Regions from separate parts of the Pseudomonas vesperimontis genome, predicted to be linked through region 4. Evidence: predicted binding sites of a transcription regulator. Region 4 holds the regulator's gene; each other region holds the start of a gene.
The links. Region 4 encodes FliA, which starts transcription of late flagellar genes. Its sites were predicted from a motif close to CTAAAGTTTNNNNNNNNNNNGCCGNTAA; they were not measured.
Positions count from the first base shown of each region.

Region 1: WF513_RS07320 (methyl-accepting chemotaxis protein) is a predicted target of FliA. The motif match lies at 1,785-1,812, and genes of this name have one in related genera.
Region 2: motA (flagellar motor stator protein MotA) is a predicted target of FliA. The motif match lies at 2,534-2,561, and genes of this name have one in related genera.
Region 3: WF513_RS14480 (methyl-accepting chemotaxis protein) is a predicted target of FliA. The motif match lies at 2,348-2,375, and genes of this name have one in related genera.

Region 1 covers NZ_CP149803.1:1,523,486-1,527,663, forward strand. The annotation lists gene WF513_RS07310 (amidohydrolase family protein) at 177-1,199, shown strand; gene WF513_RS07315 (DUF3859 domain-containing protein) at 1,262-1,726, shown strand; gene WF513_RS07320 (methyl-accepting chemotaxis protein) at 1,899-3,524, shown strand; gene fabB (beta-ketoacyl-ACP synthase I) at 3,761-4,178, opposite strand, start outside.
Region 2 covers NZ_CP149803.1:3,199,824-3,204,001, forward strand. The annotation lists gene rsgA (small ribosomal subunit biogenesis GTPase RsgA) at 1-490, shown strand, start outside; gene motB (flagellar motor protein MotB) at 596-1,618, opposite strand; gene motA (flagellar motor stator protein MotA) at 1,627-2,478, opposite strand; gene WF513_RS15160 (HDOD domain-containing protein) at 2,598-4,112, shown strand; gene WF513_RS15165 (rhodanese-like domain-containing protein) at 4,158-4,178, shown strand, end outside.
Region 3 covers NZ_CP149803.1:3,048,772-3,052,949, forward strand. The annotation lists gene WF513_RS14475 (response regulator) at 1-65, shown strand, start outside; gene WF513_RS14480 (methyl-accepting chemotaxis protein) at 133-2,163, opposite strand; gene WF513_RS14485 (ROK family protein) at 2,383-3,276, shown strand; gene ampE (regulatory signaling modulator protein AmpE) at 3,278-4,114, opposite strand; gene ampD (1,6-anhydro-N-acetylmuramyl-L-alanine amidase AmpD) at 4,111-4,178, opposite strand, start outside.
Region 4 covers NZ_CP149803.1:1,224,004-1,228,181, forward strand. The annotation lists gene flhF (flagellar biosynthesis protein FlhF) at 1-585, shown strand, start outside; gene fleN (flagellar synthesis regulator FleN) at 662-1,492, shown strand; gene fliA (RNA polymerase sigma factor FliA) at 1,489-2,235, shown strand; gene WF513_RS05785 (chemotaxis response regulator CheY) at 2,330-2,704, shown strand; gene WF513_RS05790 (protein phosphatase CheZ) at 2,724-3,512, shown strand; gene WF513_RS05795 (chemotaxis protein CheA) at 3,524-4,178, shown strand, end outside.

The DNA.
Region 1 (4,178 bases), 300 kb from region 4:
CCGAGCACGTGCTGTTTGGATGTCTTGGCAGTGAAACAAAACTTCTCCGCCAGCGTGCAGCCGGCGGTGCGATAGCTGTAACTCGGCTCGTGAGTTGCCAGCTGGAGGACAAAGCGGGATGAACTTGCGTTTAATACGTGGAGTCTATGTGCTTAGTCTGTCAGGAGGACACCCACTTGCATGCCCTACGAATCAGTTTCGCCTTGATCCTAGGCCTCACCGCTCAGTGCGCCCAGGCCCGGGAGTATCGTTACAGCGATGCCCACCTGCACTACGTCGATTTCTTTCAGGAAAGCGCCGGCATGACCGAGCTGTTTGAGCAAATGGCCGCCGGTAACATCGAGCATGTGATGCTCTCTGGTATTCCGGTGGCGAAGAAGTGGCATGAAGATGAGCCCAAGCGGCCACGTTACTACGCCGGCGACGATGCTGACGCCTATTGGTACAGCGCCACTGATGTGCTGGTGGCACATGCTTACAAGCAAGTGCCAGCCGAGCAGCGCAAGCGACTGCACCCGTTTTTATCAGGCTTTAACCCGAATGATAAGAATGCCGACGCGCACATCCGTCGCATGCTCGAACTTGACCCCGGGCTTTGGCAGGGCATAGGTGAGGTATTTACCCGCCACGATGACCTCACCGCGCTCATCAATGGCGATACCCCGCGTGCCAATAACGAGGCACTGGCGCGTGTTTTTCATCTGGCCGCCGAGTATGACCTGCCGGTGATGCTGCATTCCAACATCACCTCTAAGCGTGAGCGCAACCCGCTGTACTTGCAGGAAATTGAAGACCCACTGCGCAACCATCCACATGTGCGTTTTATCTGGGCGCATGCTGGCACCAGCATGGAAATTCATCGGCATCAGCAAAAATTGAAATTTCTCTTGCCGACGCTGCAGCGAATGATCGAGCAGTATCCCAATCTGTATATCGACCTGTCTTGGACCCTGCTCCAGCCTTACCTGCTGGATGCCGAGGGTAAGCCTGATCCGGCTTGGGTAAAATTGGTCAGCAGCTACCCGGCGCGGTTTATGTTGGGTTCTGATGTGGTTGGCCGCTTTAATGGCTTGGCCGAAAATATGACGGGCTTTAAGCCGTTTCTCGACGCCCTACCTGAGGATGTCGCCCAGCAGGTGGCGCGCGATAATTTCCTCGCCGTGCTGCCACGTAAGGTGCAGGCCGAGCTCGCAGAGTGAGCGTGTCATCGCCTTGTCACACCGATGTCATAGGCTCGCGCTCATCTAAAAAGGAGCGCAACATGCACCCCATTGCTTTAAGTAGTGTCATTGCACTTGTATTGAGCAGCAGCTTGGCGCTGGCCGACGTTCAGCTAGAAGGCCCGGTCGAATACGGCATTTTCGTCAACGATTATCAAGACTTTCAGGCCGGTGAGCGGGTGCTAGCCCGCAACAATCAGGTCATCGAGTCGGGCGCGGTGATCCCGGCCAAGCTGGGCAGTAAATTTGGTCTGCGTTATAGCCTTGCGGGCAAAATGGTAGGCGACTCGCCGCTGACTCTGCTCTACCTCACGCCAGGCGTGGTCACCCCAGACGGCAAACGCCATGACAAATTTGTCGTCACGCAAAAGCTGGTCACTGATGCGGCGAAAGAAGTCATGGCCTTTGAATTTACTGAAGCGCATGAAGTGGTGCCTGGCGAATGGCACTTTATGGTGTTTCAAGATGACCGCAAGCTGGTTGAGCAGCGTTTTACCGTGCGCTGATGTAGGGTCAGTTACAACTACCAACCCGAGCCTGGCTCGGGTTTTTTATATGCAAAGCTTCAAGAATCACACCGCACAGTCGATAGCGTACTTAGAGCCGTGTTACTTAAGGCCAGCACTGAACCCATCAACTAAACAACTAATAACCATAAACTTTGTAGGGCTGCCATCCATGACACTCAGAAACCTTAACATTGCACCCAGAGCGACGCTCGGCTTTGGTTTGGTAGCCCTGCTGGTGCTATTGCTTGGCAGCTTTTCGCTGCTGCAAATGGCTGAAATGAACACGCAGGCCGATAAAGTTAAAAGTAAATGGCTGCCTAGCATTATAGGTGTGGGCGAACTAAGCCAGGATGTGCTGCGCCTTCGAGCAATGACCCTGCGTTTAATGCTCAATACTGATGAAAGCATGGCTACGGCTAATTTGTCTAAGATTGAAGATCTCTATGGCGCCTTGGCTAAGTCAAAAGATAATTATGAGAAATATATTTCTTCGCCTGAAGAAAAAGCGAGCTATCAGCGTTTCACCCAGGCGGAAGGTAATTATCTACGCGAGCAGCGGCAGATTGTACAGGCGGTCCGCCAGAACGATTTGGATGCAGCTTTGGCGATAGCTAACGGTGCGCTTAATGGCCACGCCGACAGCATGACCAAGACGTTAATTGAGCTTGCGGGAATTAACCAAATTGGCGCCACCGCTGCGGTGGAAAAGTCTAACCAGGTGTTTGTCAGCGCGCGCTTGTGGGTGATTGCCGTTATAGCTTTGGCGCTGGGCCTAACCGTGATTCTGGCGATGCTGCTGACCCGCAGCATCGTCGCACCGCTGGCTGAAGCGGTGCGGGTGGCCGAAGTGGTGGCGAGCGGTAACCTCACTCAATCAATTGAGGTGCAAGGCAGCGATGAACCGGCGCGCTTGTTGGGTGCGCTAAAAACCATGCAACAGAGTCTGCGCAGCACCATTCAGGGTATTGCCGACTCTTCAACGCAACTGGCCTCCGCCTCTGAGGAGCTGAGTGCGGTGACAGAGGACTCCACCCGTGGTTTGCACCAGCAGAACGATGAAATCGAGCAGGCTGCTACCGCTGTCAATGAGATGACCAGTGCATCAGAAGAAGTAGCGCGCAATGCCGTCAGCACCTCTGAGGCGTCTAAAGAGTCCAACCGCACCGCGCAGCATGGCCGCGAGCAAGTGCGCCAGACCGTTGATTCAATCAGTTCCTTGGCTGAAGACGTCACCAGCACTGCCTCCGAGGTTGAACAACTGGCAGGTAAGGTGCGTGATATCAGCAAAGTCTTGGATGTGATTCGCTCGATTGCCGAACAAACCAACTTATTAGCGCTCAACGCCGCGATTGAAGCCGCGCGCGCAGGTGATGCTGGGCGGGGTTTTGCTGTGGTGGCGGATGAAGTTCGAGCGCTGGCACACCGTACCCAGCAATCAACTCAGGAAATTGAACAGATGGTCGGCGGCATTCAGCAGGGTACTGATAGAGCCGTAAACGCCATGCAAAACAGCAACAGCCGAGCGCGTTCGACCCTGGATGTAGCCAAGGCCGCCGGGCAGGCGCTGGATGAAATCGCAGTGGCTATTTCACAGATCAACGAGCGTAACCTGGTGATTGCCAGCGCAGCAGAAGAACAAGCCCAGGTGGCACGTGAAGTGGACCGCAACTTGGTCAACATCCGCGACCTGTCGATGCAGTCATCTGCTGGGGCCAACCAAACCTCGGCCGCCAGCCAGGAGCTGTCACGTCTCGCCGTTGACCTAACGGCGTTGGTGGCGCGCTTCTCGATTTGATCTTGGCTTACCCGCCTAATGCCGACCTTGGGATCGGGGTGGGCTAGGCGTCAGCAGATGTGTTGTCGACTGATGCACATCTGGCTGCGTCGTAACCCGTCAGTTCAGGGTGCTTTATCTACCTACGGTGTCGTCACTGACTCACGCCACGCAAGCGGTAGCAAAAATGCTTGCCGCACCACCAACGAAAAAGGCCACCTCACGGTGGCCTTTTTACATGCAAAACAAGCGTTGGTTTATTTACCCGCCCAGCGCTTGAGTACTAAGGTTGCGTTGGTGCCGCCGAAGCCAAAGCTGTTGCTCATCACGGTGTCGAGTTGGGCGTTCTCGACGGTGCTGCGCTGGATTGGCAGGTCGGCTATTTCTGGGTCAATTTCATCGATGTTGACCGAGCCGGCGATAAAGTTACCTTCCATCATCAACATGCAATAGATCGCTTCCTGCACCCCAGCCGCGCCAAGCGAGTGACCAGACAGGCTCTTGGTTGAGCTGATGGCTGGCGCTTTGGCACCAAACACTTCGCGCACGGCACGACTTTCTGCTAAATCGCCCACCGGCGTCGAGGTGCCGTGCGTGTTCAGGTAGTCGATGGGCGTATCAACAGTGGCCAGGGCTTGCTGCATGCAGCGCACCGCACCTTCGCCGCTTGGCGCG
Region 2 (4,178 bases), 1.8 Mb from region 4:
CGTTTACCGCCAGCTCGGCTACCCGCTGCTGGAGGTATCGGCGCACCAAGGCGATGGCATGGAGCAGCTCAAACAGCAGCTTGACGGTCACGTCAGTGTGTTTGTGGGGCAGTCTGGGGTTGGCAAATCATCGCTGGTTAACAGCCTGCTGCCCGATGTCGACATCCGCGTTGGCCCGCTTTCAGAGCAGTCTGGCTTGGGCACTCACACCACCACCACCGCCCGGCTGTTTCACTTCCCCGGTGGCGGCGAGCTGATTGACTCACCCGGCATCCGCGAATTCGGCCTGGTGCATGTCAGCCGCGATGATGTTGAGGCTGGGTTTATCGAGTTCCATGAACTGATCGGCCAATGCCGCTTCCGCGACTGCAAACATGACCGTGAGCCAGGCTGCGCCCTGCTCAAGGCCTTGGAAGACGGCCGTTTACATCCGCAGCGCATGGCCAGTTACCGGCAAATCTTGGCCAGCCTGCCAGAAATCCAGTACTGAAAAAATCGCCGGAGCGATTTCTAACGTCGCGCCGCGACGGCCCGCAGGATGGCAGGCCATCAACAACAAGGCCGCGACACATCGCGGCCTTGTTTACCTCAGCCCTCACTCGGCGGGCTGATCGAATTGCAGCACGCCTTCCTCGAATATATTCAGTCGCTCACGTAATTGGCCGTCCAATAACGGCTCAGCAGCGGGTGCGGGTGCGGGTGCGGGTGCGCCAGCATCAGGTGCAACAGGCGTTACGCCAGGCTCTGCCGGTGCGCCTGTGCCGGTATCGCCTTCGATCGCGCGCTGAGCCTTCTTGGTCAGCACCACGATGTCGATACGTCGATTAATGGGGTTAAGTGGGTCTTCCCGATCAAACAGCGCCGACGATGCATACCCCACCACCCGCGCGACTTGCTCGTCGCTGTACCCGCCGGCGATCAGTACACGCCGCGCCGCATTAGCCCGATCAGACGACAGCTCCCAGTTACCGTAGCCGCCTCGCCCGACAAAAGGCGAAGCGTCGGTGTGCCCGCTGAGGCTGATTTTGTTTGGCACGGCGGAAATGGTGTCCGTCAGCGCCAGCAGAATATCCTCGAAATAAGGCCGTAATTCCCCGCTACCCGAGGCAAACATGGGACGGTTCTCAGCATCCATAATTTGGATACGCAGCCCATCTTGAGTAATTTCGAAGAGGATCTGGTCTTTAAAATTCTGCAGCTGAGGGTTTTCCTCAACCTTGTTCTGCAGCTCTTGCAGCAGCAGCTCTAAGCGCTCGCGCTCAACTTCTTCGGCTACCGATTCAGCCTGCAACTTATCAACCTCAGCCTGCACATCCTCAGCTGGGGTTTTCTCATCCTGCGGCACATCGTTGAGGGTGCGGTCCGGCGCAGGCGTTGGCGTGCCGCCCAAGTCAATCACATACGGGCTGGCGCTTTCCGAAAAACCTACGGGGTCTTGGAAGTAACCCGAAATCAGCTTCTTTTGCTCGGGAGTGGCCGTTGTCATCAGCCACATCACCAGAAAGAACGCCATCATTGCCGTGGCAAAGTCAGCGAAAGCGATTTTCCAAGCGCCACCGTGATGGCCACCGGCAACCTTCTTGATGCGCTTGACGATTATCGGCTGGTTATTCTCCATGCGCCGTCTTAGCTCCCACGCATTGCTTGTTCAAGCTCAGCAAAGCTTGGCCGATGCGCCGGGTACAGCACCTTGCGGGAGAACTCGACCGCCAATGATGGCGGCATGCCTGAAGCCGAAGCCACCAAGCCGGCCTTGATCGCTTCGTACACGTTTAACTCCTCTTTGGCATCGTGCTCAAGCGCCGCAGCCAGAGGACCGAAGAAACCGTAGGAGGCCAAAATACCGAAGAATGTACCGACCAGAGCGGTACCCACCTTTTGCCCAATCTCAGCGTTGTCAGCCGTCGCGAGAATCGACATGGTAATCACGATACCCAACACCGCCGCCACGATACCCATCGCCGGCATACCGTCGGCTACTTTGGCGACAGCATGGGCTGGGTGCTCAATGTCTTCCTTAAGACTGGCGATTTCCATGTCAAACAAGCCTTCCAGTTCATGCGGAGCCATGTTGCCGGACGACATGATGCGCAGGTAATCACAGATGAAAGCGGTCATCTGCTTATCTTTGAGGATGCCGGGGTACTTGCTGAAAATTGGGCTGGCCGGCGGGTCTTCCACGTCAGCCTCGATGGCCATCATGCCTTCGCGGCGGCTTTTGTTAAGAATCTCATAAAGCAGCTTGAGCACTTCAAGGTAGTAGGCGTGGGTAAAACGCGAGCTGAACATGCTCAGCGACTTTTTGAATACATGCATAAAGGCGCTGCCGGGGTTGGCCTGCAAAAATGCACCCAATGCGGCGCCGCCGATAATGAGAATTTCGAAGGGATGGACCAGCGCCATAAACTTACCGCCGGAGAGGATAAACCCCCCCAATACAGAGGCGAAAACGACAATAATTCCGATGATTTTAATCATATAAAGAGGCTAGCCAGAGAGGGTAAAAAGGTGTTGCGCAAAACAACCCTTCTATTTATCGGGAGTTTTGCGCGAGACTATAGCCAGTTAAGGTCAAAAGCCAGCTTGTCTCAACCCGCATGCAAAAGCCCATTCCCTATCCGCGTACCCTGAGTGCCTGGCTCAAGCAGCTAGACAACCAGCTATTGCCTGCCTCACTCGACAGCCTGCAAAAGCTGCGGCACGCCCTGGCGGACAGCAATCGCTCGATGCGCGAGCTGGCAGAGTTGATGCGAGGTTGCCCAGCCCTTGCTCTTAGCGTGCTGCGTGAAGCCAATCACAAGAGCAGTGGCCTCAGCGAACAAACCGAAAACCTCGAAGCCGCCATCAGCCGCATCGGCATCAAACGCACTGAAGCGCTGCTCAACCGCATGCCTGCCCTGCCCGAGCAAGAACTGCCTGAGGCACTGCGACAAATCCAACTGATCAGCCAGCATGCCAGCCACCAAGCCAATGGCCTGTTCGGAGGTCGCTTAGCCCGTTTGTGGCAGGAAGTGCACTGGGGCAGCCAACTATTCCTAGCACCGATCTGGGCCCTGCTCGCGGCCCATCCTGAGCTGTTCGAGGCATGGGAGCAGCGGGTATTGGTCAAGGGTGAAGCGGCAGCCAAGGTCGAGCGCGAGTTATTGGGCGTGCCGTTGTTGACACTGTGTCTAGCCCTCAGCGAGCAGTGGCGGTTGCCTGAGTGGGTAACTCAGGGCTATCGCCTGCTGGTCAATGATCGGCGCCTGCTGGTCAAAGCGCTGCACATTGCTCGCGACAATGAACATCCGCTGCACCAGCAACAATACTTGGACGCCGACACTGAGCTGCGGCGCTGGTTGACCCAGCCAGCCAACACGATTTTGCTGGCAAACGGCTTAGCGATTACCGCGCACTACGCCTGGAACAGCCGGCATAGCCTGCGCTGGCAGCGCCTGATCGGTTTATTCCTGCAACTGCCACTCGATCAGGTGCAGCAGTTACTGCACCAGAACGCTGTTAACAGTGCCCGCCAACAGCCAGACAGCAGCCTCTGGCACCCCGCCGAAGCTTTGATCTGGCCATGGCAGGCGCGGCACCTGAAAACCGCAGTGGAGCCGCCGAAGGCCCCTGTCGTCAGCGAGTGGCGCCAGCAATGCGCGCACTTACTGGCACAACCCAGTGCCTTCACCAACGTGCTGCAACTCACCGCCTGCGCCAACCAAGCCATCCAGGCCTGTGGCATGCAGCGTGTGCTGATCTTACTGGCGGACCGCAACCACACGCGCCTGGTCACCCAACAATACAGTGGCCTGGATAAAGCAGCCGCCAGCCTCAGTCTCGACCCACAGCAAAGCCAGGTGCTGCGTCGCCTGCTCAGTGCGCCAGCGCAGCTCAGGTTAAGCCCAGCCAATATGGCGCAGTTTTCAGCCCTGTTGCCCGGCGCGCTTAAGAGCCTGTTCCCCAGTGAACACCTGATGATTCGCTCAATTGCCAGCAACAACCGTGTAGTCATGCTGATTTTCACCGACCAAGGCGGCATGGCTCTGAGCGATGCCGGCGTGCAGGGCTTTGGCAAAACCGTGCAATGCATTGAGCGCGCGCTGGCCAGCTTTGCTAACCGCGCGCGCTAGGCTTTCCGCTACAATCGGCGCTCACCCAATCAACAGAGACGCGGCATGAGCGCTTTCGCTGAGTTG
Region 3 (4,178 bases), 1.8 Mb from region 4:
TCGGGGTCGAAACCCGCACAGCGGCCACCTCAGTTGCACTCTCAGCGATGGCCGAGCGCGCTTGAACGAGCTTATGGATCGCGAATAAAAAAGCCCTCCAAGGTGGCGGGCTGTATTCAAGTTAAACCTTTATCAGACGCGGAACGCGCTGATCAGCTGTTTCAACTGTGCCACCGAACCAGACAGCTCGCGACTGGCCTGCTCGGTATGGCTGGCACCTTCGGCGGTGCGCTCACCCGCCTGGCTGATCTCAACAATGTTCTGGTCGATATCGTGGGCCACGGCCGTTTGCTCTTCGGCGGCCGTGGCGATTTGCTGGTTCTGGTCAACAATCATGCCGACTGCGCCGAGGATATTCTCCAGCGCCTGCTGCACCTTGTCAGATTCACTCACCGTGTTGTCTGCCATTTTGTGACTGGAACTCATCGACTTAACCGCCGCGCCTACACCGCTTTGCAGCTTAGCGATCATTGCCTCAATCTCTTGGGTGGACTGCTGAGTGCGCTTAGCCAAATTGCGCACCTCATCGGCGACCACGGCAAAACCGCGCCCCTGCTCACCCGCTCGGGCGGCCTCGATGGCAGCGTTTAGCGCCAGCAAGTTGGTCTGCTCGGCAATGCCCTTAATCACATCCAGCACCTGACTGATCGAGGCGCTGTCAGTGGCCAGCTTGTTAATCACCGTCATGGACTGGTCAATTTCCCCAGCTAAACGCTGGATGCTACCCACTTGCAACTCAACCAGTGCGCGGCCGCTGACCGTTTCATCATTAACACTCTGCGCGCTGCTCACCGCCGCGGCAGCACTGCTCGCCACTTCCTGAGCGGTTGCCGACATTTCATTCATGGCCGTGGCCACTTGATCAATCTGCCCGCGCTGGCCCGCTACCGCTTGGTTACTTTCCTCGGAAACCTGCTGCACCCGAACGGCTTGACGCTCAACTTCAACCACCGTCTGACCGACGCGTTCAATCAACTGGTGAATCTTACTCACCGTTTCATTAAAGACTTGGCCCAGCTCGCCCAGTTCATCGCGGCTTTGCGGCTTGAAGCTGACCGTCATGTCGCCGGCAGCCACCTGGTTCATCACCTGACCAAGGCTTTTAAGCGTGGTGCGGATCGACACATAGAAGCCGCCATACAGATAGAGAATCAGCAGAAAAACCACCAACAGAGCCGCTACCAGCAGCGCCATCTGCACGCGGTTCTCTTCCAAACGCACCTGCAATCGCTTATCGAGGTACGCCAGCACAGCGCTATTGAGCTCATAGGTTTGCGCCATTGCCGCACTGACGTCGCTGTAGTACTGCGCCCACGGCATGTCCAGCGTGTCGGCGATTACCACTTTGTCCTCAAACAAGACCGCCATGGTTTTTAACGTATCCAAGCTGCTTGCTGCTTGGCCGGCCAACTCGGTGCGAGCCTGTGGGCTGGCATTGAGCGTGGCTTGCAAACTCAAACCGTACTCGGCGTGGAGCTTTTCCAAGTCCAACAACAGCTCATCAAAAGTGGTGCTGGATGCGGAGTTAAGGAAGCCCTGGCCTAACGAGTAGGCACCGATTGCCCGCCCTTCACTCAGCGCCTCAGTGACCTTCGGCGTGGCCACGCTGATCAGCTCAATCATCTGCCGCACTGAGCCCTGACGGTCTTGGCTCAAACCGGCTTGGCTGGCGATCAGCTTGATAAACACTTGCGAGGAACCCAGCAGTTTTTCCGCTAAGGCGATTTTGCCTTGCACGGACGACTCGTTTTGCACGGCCGCCAGCTCGGCGATCAGTTCATCGCGCTTGGCATTGAACTCATCAACCTGTTCCGCTTCGCGGACCACCGCCGCCATGCCCTGCAGCGAGCTGGCAATGGTTTTGTGAAGGGTCGCCGCGCGCGCATCAAGATCACCCGCCTGACCGGACTGGCCGATCACTGAGTTGATCTCGCTTAAGTCGACAAAGTCTTCAATGTTGCGCCGCAATGTCAGGCTTTCGCCCAGCAGATCAATGCTCTCAAGCGCCGCCTGAGTGCTGACAAATTGTCGGTAGGAGTCTCGTACGAGATAGAAATTGGTGACCAGCATGGGCAGAAAAAACAGCACGCTGATCAAACTGAATTTCATGCCGAAACTAAGGCGATTCATCAGCACAATGGCCGGATACAACACGGTCTTCACAGGACGTCTCCAGTTCTAATTATTGTTGTGCCGGTTTACACGTGGGCCGCACAGCTTGGCAGATGGCACCCTAGGTATACATTACAGCTCGACCTGCGGCATTTGGATTCGCTCGGTAGATAGGCGCAGATTAGCGTGACCAATGTCGCACAACCGCAACCGAGCTCATACTCATGTATACCCCTTATCGACTTCAACCTCTGTAACTTAAGGTTAACTATGCACACACCTCTAAAGCTGGGCATTGATCTGGGTGGCAGCAAAATCGAAATCATCGCCCTCGACAACGGTCGCCAAGTATTACGCCGACGCATGCCGACGCCACAAGGTGATTATCCACAAACCGTCAGCAAGATCGCCGATTTGGTCGAAGCCTGCGAGCGCGAGCTAGGCTGTCGCGGCAGCGTCGGTGTTGGCATCCCCGGCACACGCTCCCCCGACCATGGCCGTATCAAAAACGCCAACTCGCAATGCCTGATTGGCCAAGACTTGCAGGGTGATCTTGAGCAGCGCCTGCAACGCCCCGTGCGCCTAGCCAATGACGCCGATTGCTTTGCCCTTTCAGAGGCCTGTGACGGCGCCGGAGCTGGGGCGGCTAGTGTCTTCGGGGTAATTCTTGGCACCGGCGTCGGTGGCGGACTTGTGGTGAATCGGCAACTGCTCAGCGGCCCGAATGCCATTGCCGGAGAATGGGGGCATAACCCCCTGCCATGGCGGCGCAGCGAGGACGGCCCAGCCCGGCGTTGCTACTGCGGCCAAGATGACTGCATCGAAACCTTTTTAAGCGGCCCGGGCTGGGCCGCGCGCAGTGGCCTTGGCATGGCTGCGAGCGCCTTAGTCAGCGCAGCTGAGGCCGGCAATCCAGCAGCACAACTGGCCTTCACTCGTTATTGCGACCAACTGGCGCGCGGCCTGGCCTCGGTGATTAACCTGATTGACCCGTATGTCATCGTCCTCGGCGGCGGCCTTTCTAACAGCGCCGCGCTTTACGCTGAAGTTGCGCCATTGCTGCCGCGCTATGTCTTCTCCGACAAGGTCAATACACGCCTGTTACAGGCCCAACATGGCGACTCCAGCGGTGTGCGCGGTGCTGCATGGCTATGGAGCGAATAGATCAAATAAGCAGGGTCCACACAGCAAAGCCCGCGTACCAGAACACCGCCGCGCGCACCAACAATTGCCAGAGACCGTCCAAACTGCTGACCCCAGCCTCGCCAATCACCGGCTCGGGTATCTCGCCAGCGGCGCGCGCCGTGTTAGTCACCAACTGCGCGGCGCTGATATCCCAACTGAGCAGCTCATGCAGTAACGTGCGGCTAACCCCAGCAAAGTTACCGACCAAGGCGAAGCTCGCGGCCAACACGCGCACCGGCAACCAGTCGAACCCGTGGCGCACTTGTGCGGCAGCCTCACGCAAAGCAGGCGCAGTGGCATGCTCGCAGGTCAGGGCAATCAGCCGATAGGCCAACGCCGCCAAAGGCCCTAACAGCGCGTACCAAAATATCACCGCAAAAAAGCTCTGGTACGCCTGCCAAACCAAATAGCCCTGCACGCTATGCAGCAATGTGCCTTCGTCATCTGCTTCCAATGCTAAATCGCGTCGGGCAACTAGATACGCCGCCTCAGCATCGCCTCGGCGCCAGCTGTCACGAAACGGCCCAAGCGCGGCGAGCAAATCACCACGACCCAAGCTGTAAATCACCACCAACAGATGCACTGGCAAAACCAGCCAGCCATAAGCCACAGGTTCTAGCAGCTGCAGAATCAGCCCTAACCCTAACAGTGGCAGCAGCACCAGCAGCGCCAACGCCAACCAAGGCCGCTCAGCCCAGCGCGGTTTGCTTTCAGTCGTTGCCAAAAAGCGCAGCCAATGCCCGTCATTTTGAATGCGGTTACGCCAAGCCGAAAACTTTTCGACCCACAGCACCAGCAGTAGCACTAGAAAATTCATTTCAGCTCCTTGTCTTGCTGCAATGCCGCACGTAAACGTGTCCAGTCGAATGCTGAGCCGGGGT
Region 4 (4,178 bases):
AAATACGGTGCGCAACATATTGCCTTGGTCAGTTTGGACAGCTACCGCATCGGTGCGCAGGAGCAACTGAAAACCTTGGGTCGTATTCTTAATGTGCCCGTCACCTTGGTTGATCCAGGCCAGTCCTTGACTCAAGCCCTTGCCCCGCTGGCGCGTAAGCGGGTGGTGCTGATTGATACAGCGGGTCTCCCGGCTAATGATCCAGCGTTGCGTATGCAACTGGAAACCCTGGCCAGTCGAGGCGTTAATGCAAAAAATTATCTGGTTATGGCCTCTACCAGTCAGAGTCAAGTGCTCAAAGCCGCCTACCATAGTTACAAGCGTTGTGGTTTGAGCGGTTGCATTATCACCAAGGCCGATGAGGCCACCAGCTTGGGTGAGGTTTTAGGTCTGGCTATTAGCCAGCGTCTACCGGTAGCCTACCTAACTGATGGGCCACGTATTCCTGATGATCTGCAGATCCCGCGCAGTCATCAATTGGTCAGCCGAGCCGTTGGGCTGCAGGCGACCCAAGAACCGAGCGAGGATACGATGGCGGAGATGTTTGCCGACCTGTACCAGCAGCCCACACAGCGCGTCAGTTAAGCGCCATGCTGTTAGGTGGGACGGTACTTAACCGATCAAGTGGCTCCAGTCGACGTTAGACAAGGTGTTAGAAATTATGGGTATGCATCCCGTACAGGTGATTGCGGTGACCGGCGGCAAGGGTGGCGTCGGTAAGACCAACGTCTCAGTCAATCTGGCGATAGCTCTGGCTGATCTAGGTCGGCGAGTGATGTTGTTGGACGCCGACCTTGGCTTGGCCAACGTCGACGTGTTGTTGGGGCTGACAGCCAAGCGCACTCTGGAAGATGTGATCAGTGGCGAATGTGATCTGCGCGATGTGTTGTTGCAGGGCCCGGGTGGTATCCGCATTGTCCCGGCGGCCTCAGGTATTCAGAGTATGGTGCAGCTGTCGCCTATGCAGCATGCCGGGTTAATCCAAGCGTTTAGTGATATTAGCGACAACCTGGATGTATTGATCATCGACACAGCTGCTGGAATTGGTGATGGCGTCGTCAGCTTCGTGCGTGCAGCGCAGGAAGTGCTGGTGGTCGTGTGTGATGAGCCAACCTCAATTACCGACGCCTACGCCCTGATTAAATTGCTCAACCGCGACCACGGCATGAATCGCTTTCGCGTTTTAGCCAATATGGCTCACAGCCCGCAAGAAGGTCGTAACCTGTTTGCTAAGCTGACTAAAGTCACAGACCGTTTCCTCGATGTTGCCCTGCAATATGTCGGTGCGGTGCCTTACGATGAGTCCGTGCGCAAGGCGGTACAGAAGCAGCGCGCGGTTTACGAAGCCTTCCCGCGCTCCAAGTGCGCGCTGGCGTTTAAAGCCATCGCGCAAAAAGTTGACGCATGGCCGCTACCCGCTAACCCGCGCGGGCATTTGGAATTTTTCGTTGAGCGTTTGGTGCAACAACCGCTCGCAGACGCGGCCCTATGACAGCAGCCTCTGGACTACGTATGTATAGCAAGGCGCAGGCGCAAGACGCACAGCACCAGTTGATCGAGCGCTACGCGCCTCTGGTCAAACGCATTGCCTATCACCTGCTGGCGCGCTTACCGGCCAATGTGCAGGTTGACGATTTGATTCAAGCCGGGATGATCGGCCTACTTGAAGCTTCAAAAAAATACGATTCCAGCAAAGGAGCCAGTTTCGAGACGTTTGTGGGCATCCGCATACGTGGCTCCATGCTTGACGAGGTGCGCAAAGGTGATTGGGCGCCGCGTTCGGTGCACCGTAATAGCCGCATGGTCAGTGACGCGATTAGGAAAGTTGAGGCCAGAACGGGTCGAGACGCTAAAGATCAAGAGGTTGCGGCCGAACTAGAATTGAGTCTTGAAGATTACTACGGCATTCTTGGCGACACGCTAGGCAGCCGCCTATTCAGCTTCGACGACCTGTTGCAGGACGGCGAGCACGGCGCGATGGATGAGGATGCTGGCAGCAATCACCTTGAACCCTCTCGTGATTTGGAAGATCAACGTTTTCAAGCGGCCCTAGCAGATGCCATTGCTGGCTTGCCAGAGCGCGAGCGCCTAGTGTTAGCACTGTATTACGATGAAGAATTAAATCTAAAAGAGATTGGTGCAGTGTTGGGGGTTAGCGAGTCACGAGTAAGCCAGTTACACAGTCAGTGTGCTGCTCGCTTGCGTGCCCGCCTAGCTGAATGGCGTGCCCGCTGAATTGCACGTTAATGCTCGCCGATTTCACGATTAAAGGCGCACACAGGTCGCTGGGTGCGTTTGGGACTGTACGGAGGTCGACTTGGACAAGAACATGAAAATCCTCATCGTTGATGACTTTTCAACGATGCGACGAATCATTAAGAACCTCTTGCGTGATTTGGGGTTTACCAACACCGCCGAAGCGGATGACGGCGTAACGGCGCTGCCGATGCTGCAAAGCGGCAGTTTTGACTTTTTGGTCACGGACTGGAACATGCCTGGCATGACCGGTATCGACTTGCTGCGCGCTGTGCGTGCGGATGATCGCCTAAAAACGCTGCCGGTACTGATGGTCACGGCAGAAGCCAAGCGCGATCAGATCATCGAGGCCGCCCAAGCGGGTGTTAACGGTTATGTAGTTAAGCCGTTCACTGCTCAGGTACTTAAAGAGAAGATTGAGAAAATCTTCGAGCGCGTCAACGGCTGATGTCTGCCATGAGGGTTCTATGGAACATAATGATTCCGCTCAGGGTGATCTTGAGTCGTCCTTGAAACACAGTGCTCGCCAACTGGTAGACAGCCTTGAACGTGGCAACTTTGGTGAAGCGGTACAGCTGATACATGACCTGAACAAGGCGCGCGACCGTGGCTTGTATCATGAGGTCGGCAAGCTGACCCGAGAGCTGCATAACGCCATCGTCAATTTCCAACTCGACCCTCGTATGCCGCATGCTACCGAGGTTTCACAAATCACCGATGCCACTGAACGTTTGAATTACGTGGTGACGATGACCGAGAAAGCGGCTAATCGCACCATGGACTTGGTCGAGCAAAGTACCCCGCTGGTCAATGGTTTTAGCGATGAAGCGCATAGTTTAAGTGCTGACTGGGGGCGATTTATGCGCCGCGAGATGAGCGCTGACAACTTTCGTGAGTTGGCTAAACGGGTTGAGTCGTTTCTCGATCGCAGCGAGCGTGATGGCGCCAAACTGTCGGCCAATCTGAACGACATCATGCTGGCCCAAGATTTTCAGGACTTAACAGGGCAGGTGATTAAACGCGTCACCCAGTTGGTCACTGAAGTTGAAAGTAACCTGCTGAAACTGGTGCTAATGGCCAGCCAAGTGGATCAGTTTGCCGGCATTGAGCACAACCGCGAGATGCTCCGCGCCGAACAAGAAAAACAAAAAGAACCTTCCCATGGTGAAGGTCCGCAGATTCATGCCGATAAGCGTGAAGACGTCGCATCTAATCAAGATGATGTCGACGACCTGCTTTCCAGTCTGGGATTTTAGGAGCACGTCTTATGAGCTTCGGCGCCGATGAAGAAATCCTTCAGGACTTCCTGGTAGAGGCCGGCGAGATTATTGAACTGTTGTCTGAACAGCTTGTAGAGCTGGAAAGTCGACCCGACGATAAGAATCTGCTAAATGCTATTTTCCGCGGTTTTCATACGGTCAAAGGCGGTGCCGGGTTTCTCCAGCTCAATGAGTTGGTGGAATGCTGTCACATCGCAGAAAACGTCTTCGACATCCTGCGCAAGGGTGAGCGACGCGTCGACTCCGCATTGATGGACGTGGTGCTGGAAGCACTGGATGCCGTCACCAGTATGTTCACTGAGGTACGCGAACGTACCAGCCTGACTCCTGCTACCCCTGAGTTACTAGCCGCTTTGGCGCGTATGGCTGAACCAGGCGGCGCCGATGATAGCGCGTTGCCTGACGCGATTGCAGCACCCGAACCTGAGCCAGTCGCTGACGACATAACTGACACTGAGTTCGAGCAGTTACTCGGCTCCCTGGATAATGTGCAGGCGCCGGCGGCCAGCGCGGCCAGTGGCGATGAAATTACCGATGATGAATTTGAATCGTTGCTCGACCAGCTGCATGGTAAGGGTCAGTTTGTAGCGCCTGAAGTCGTCTCTGCGCCTACAACTCCGGCCCCTGCAACGGCGGGCAGTA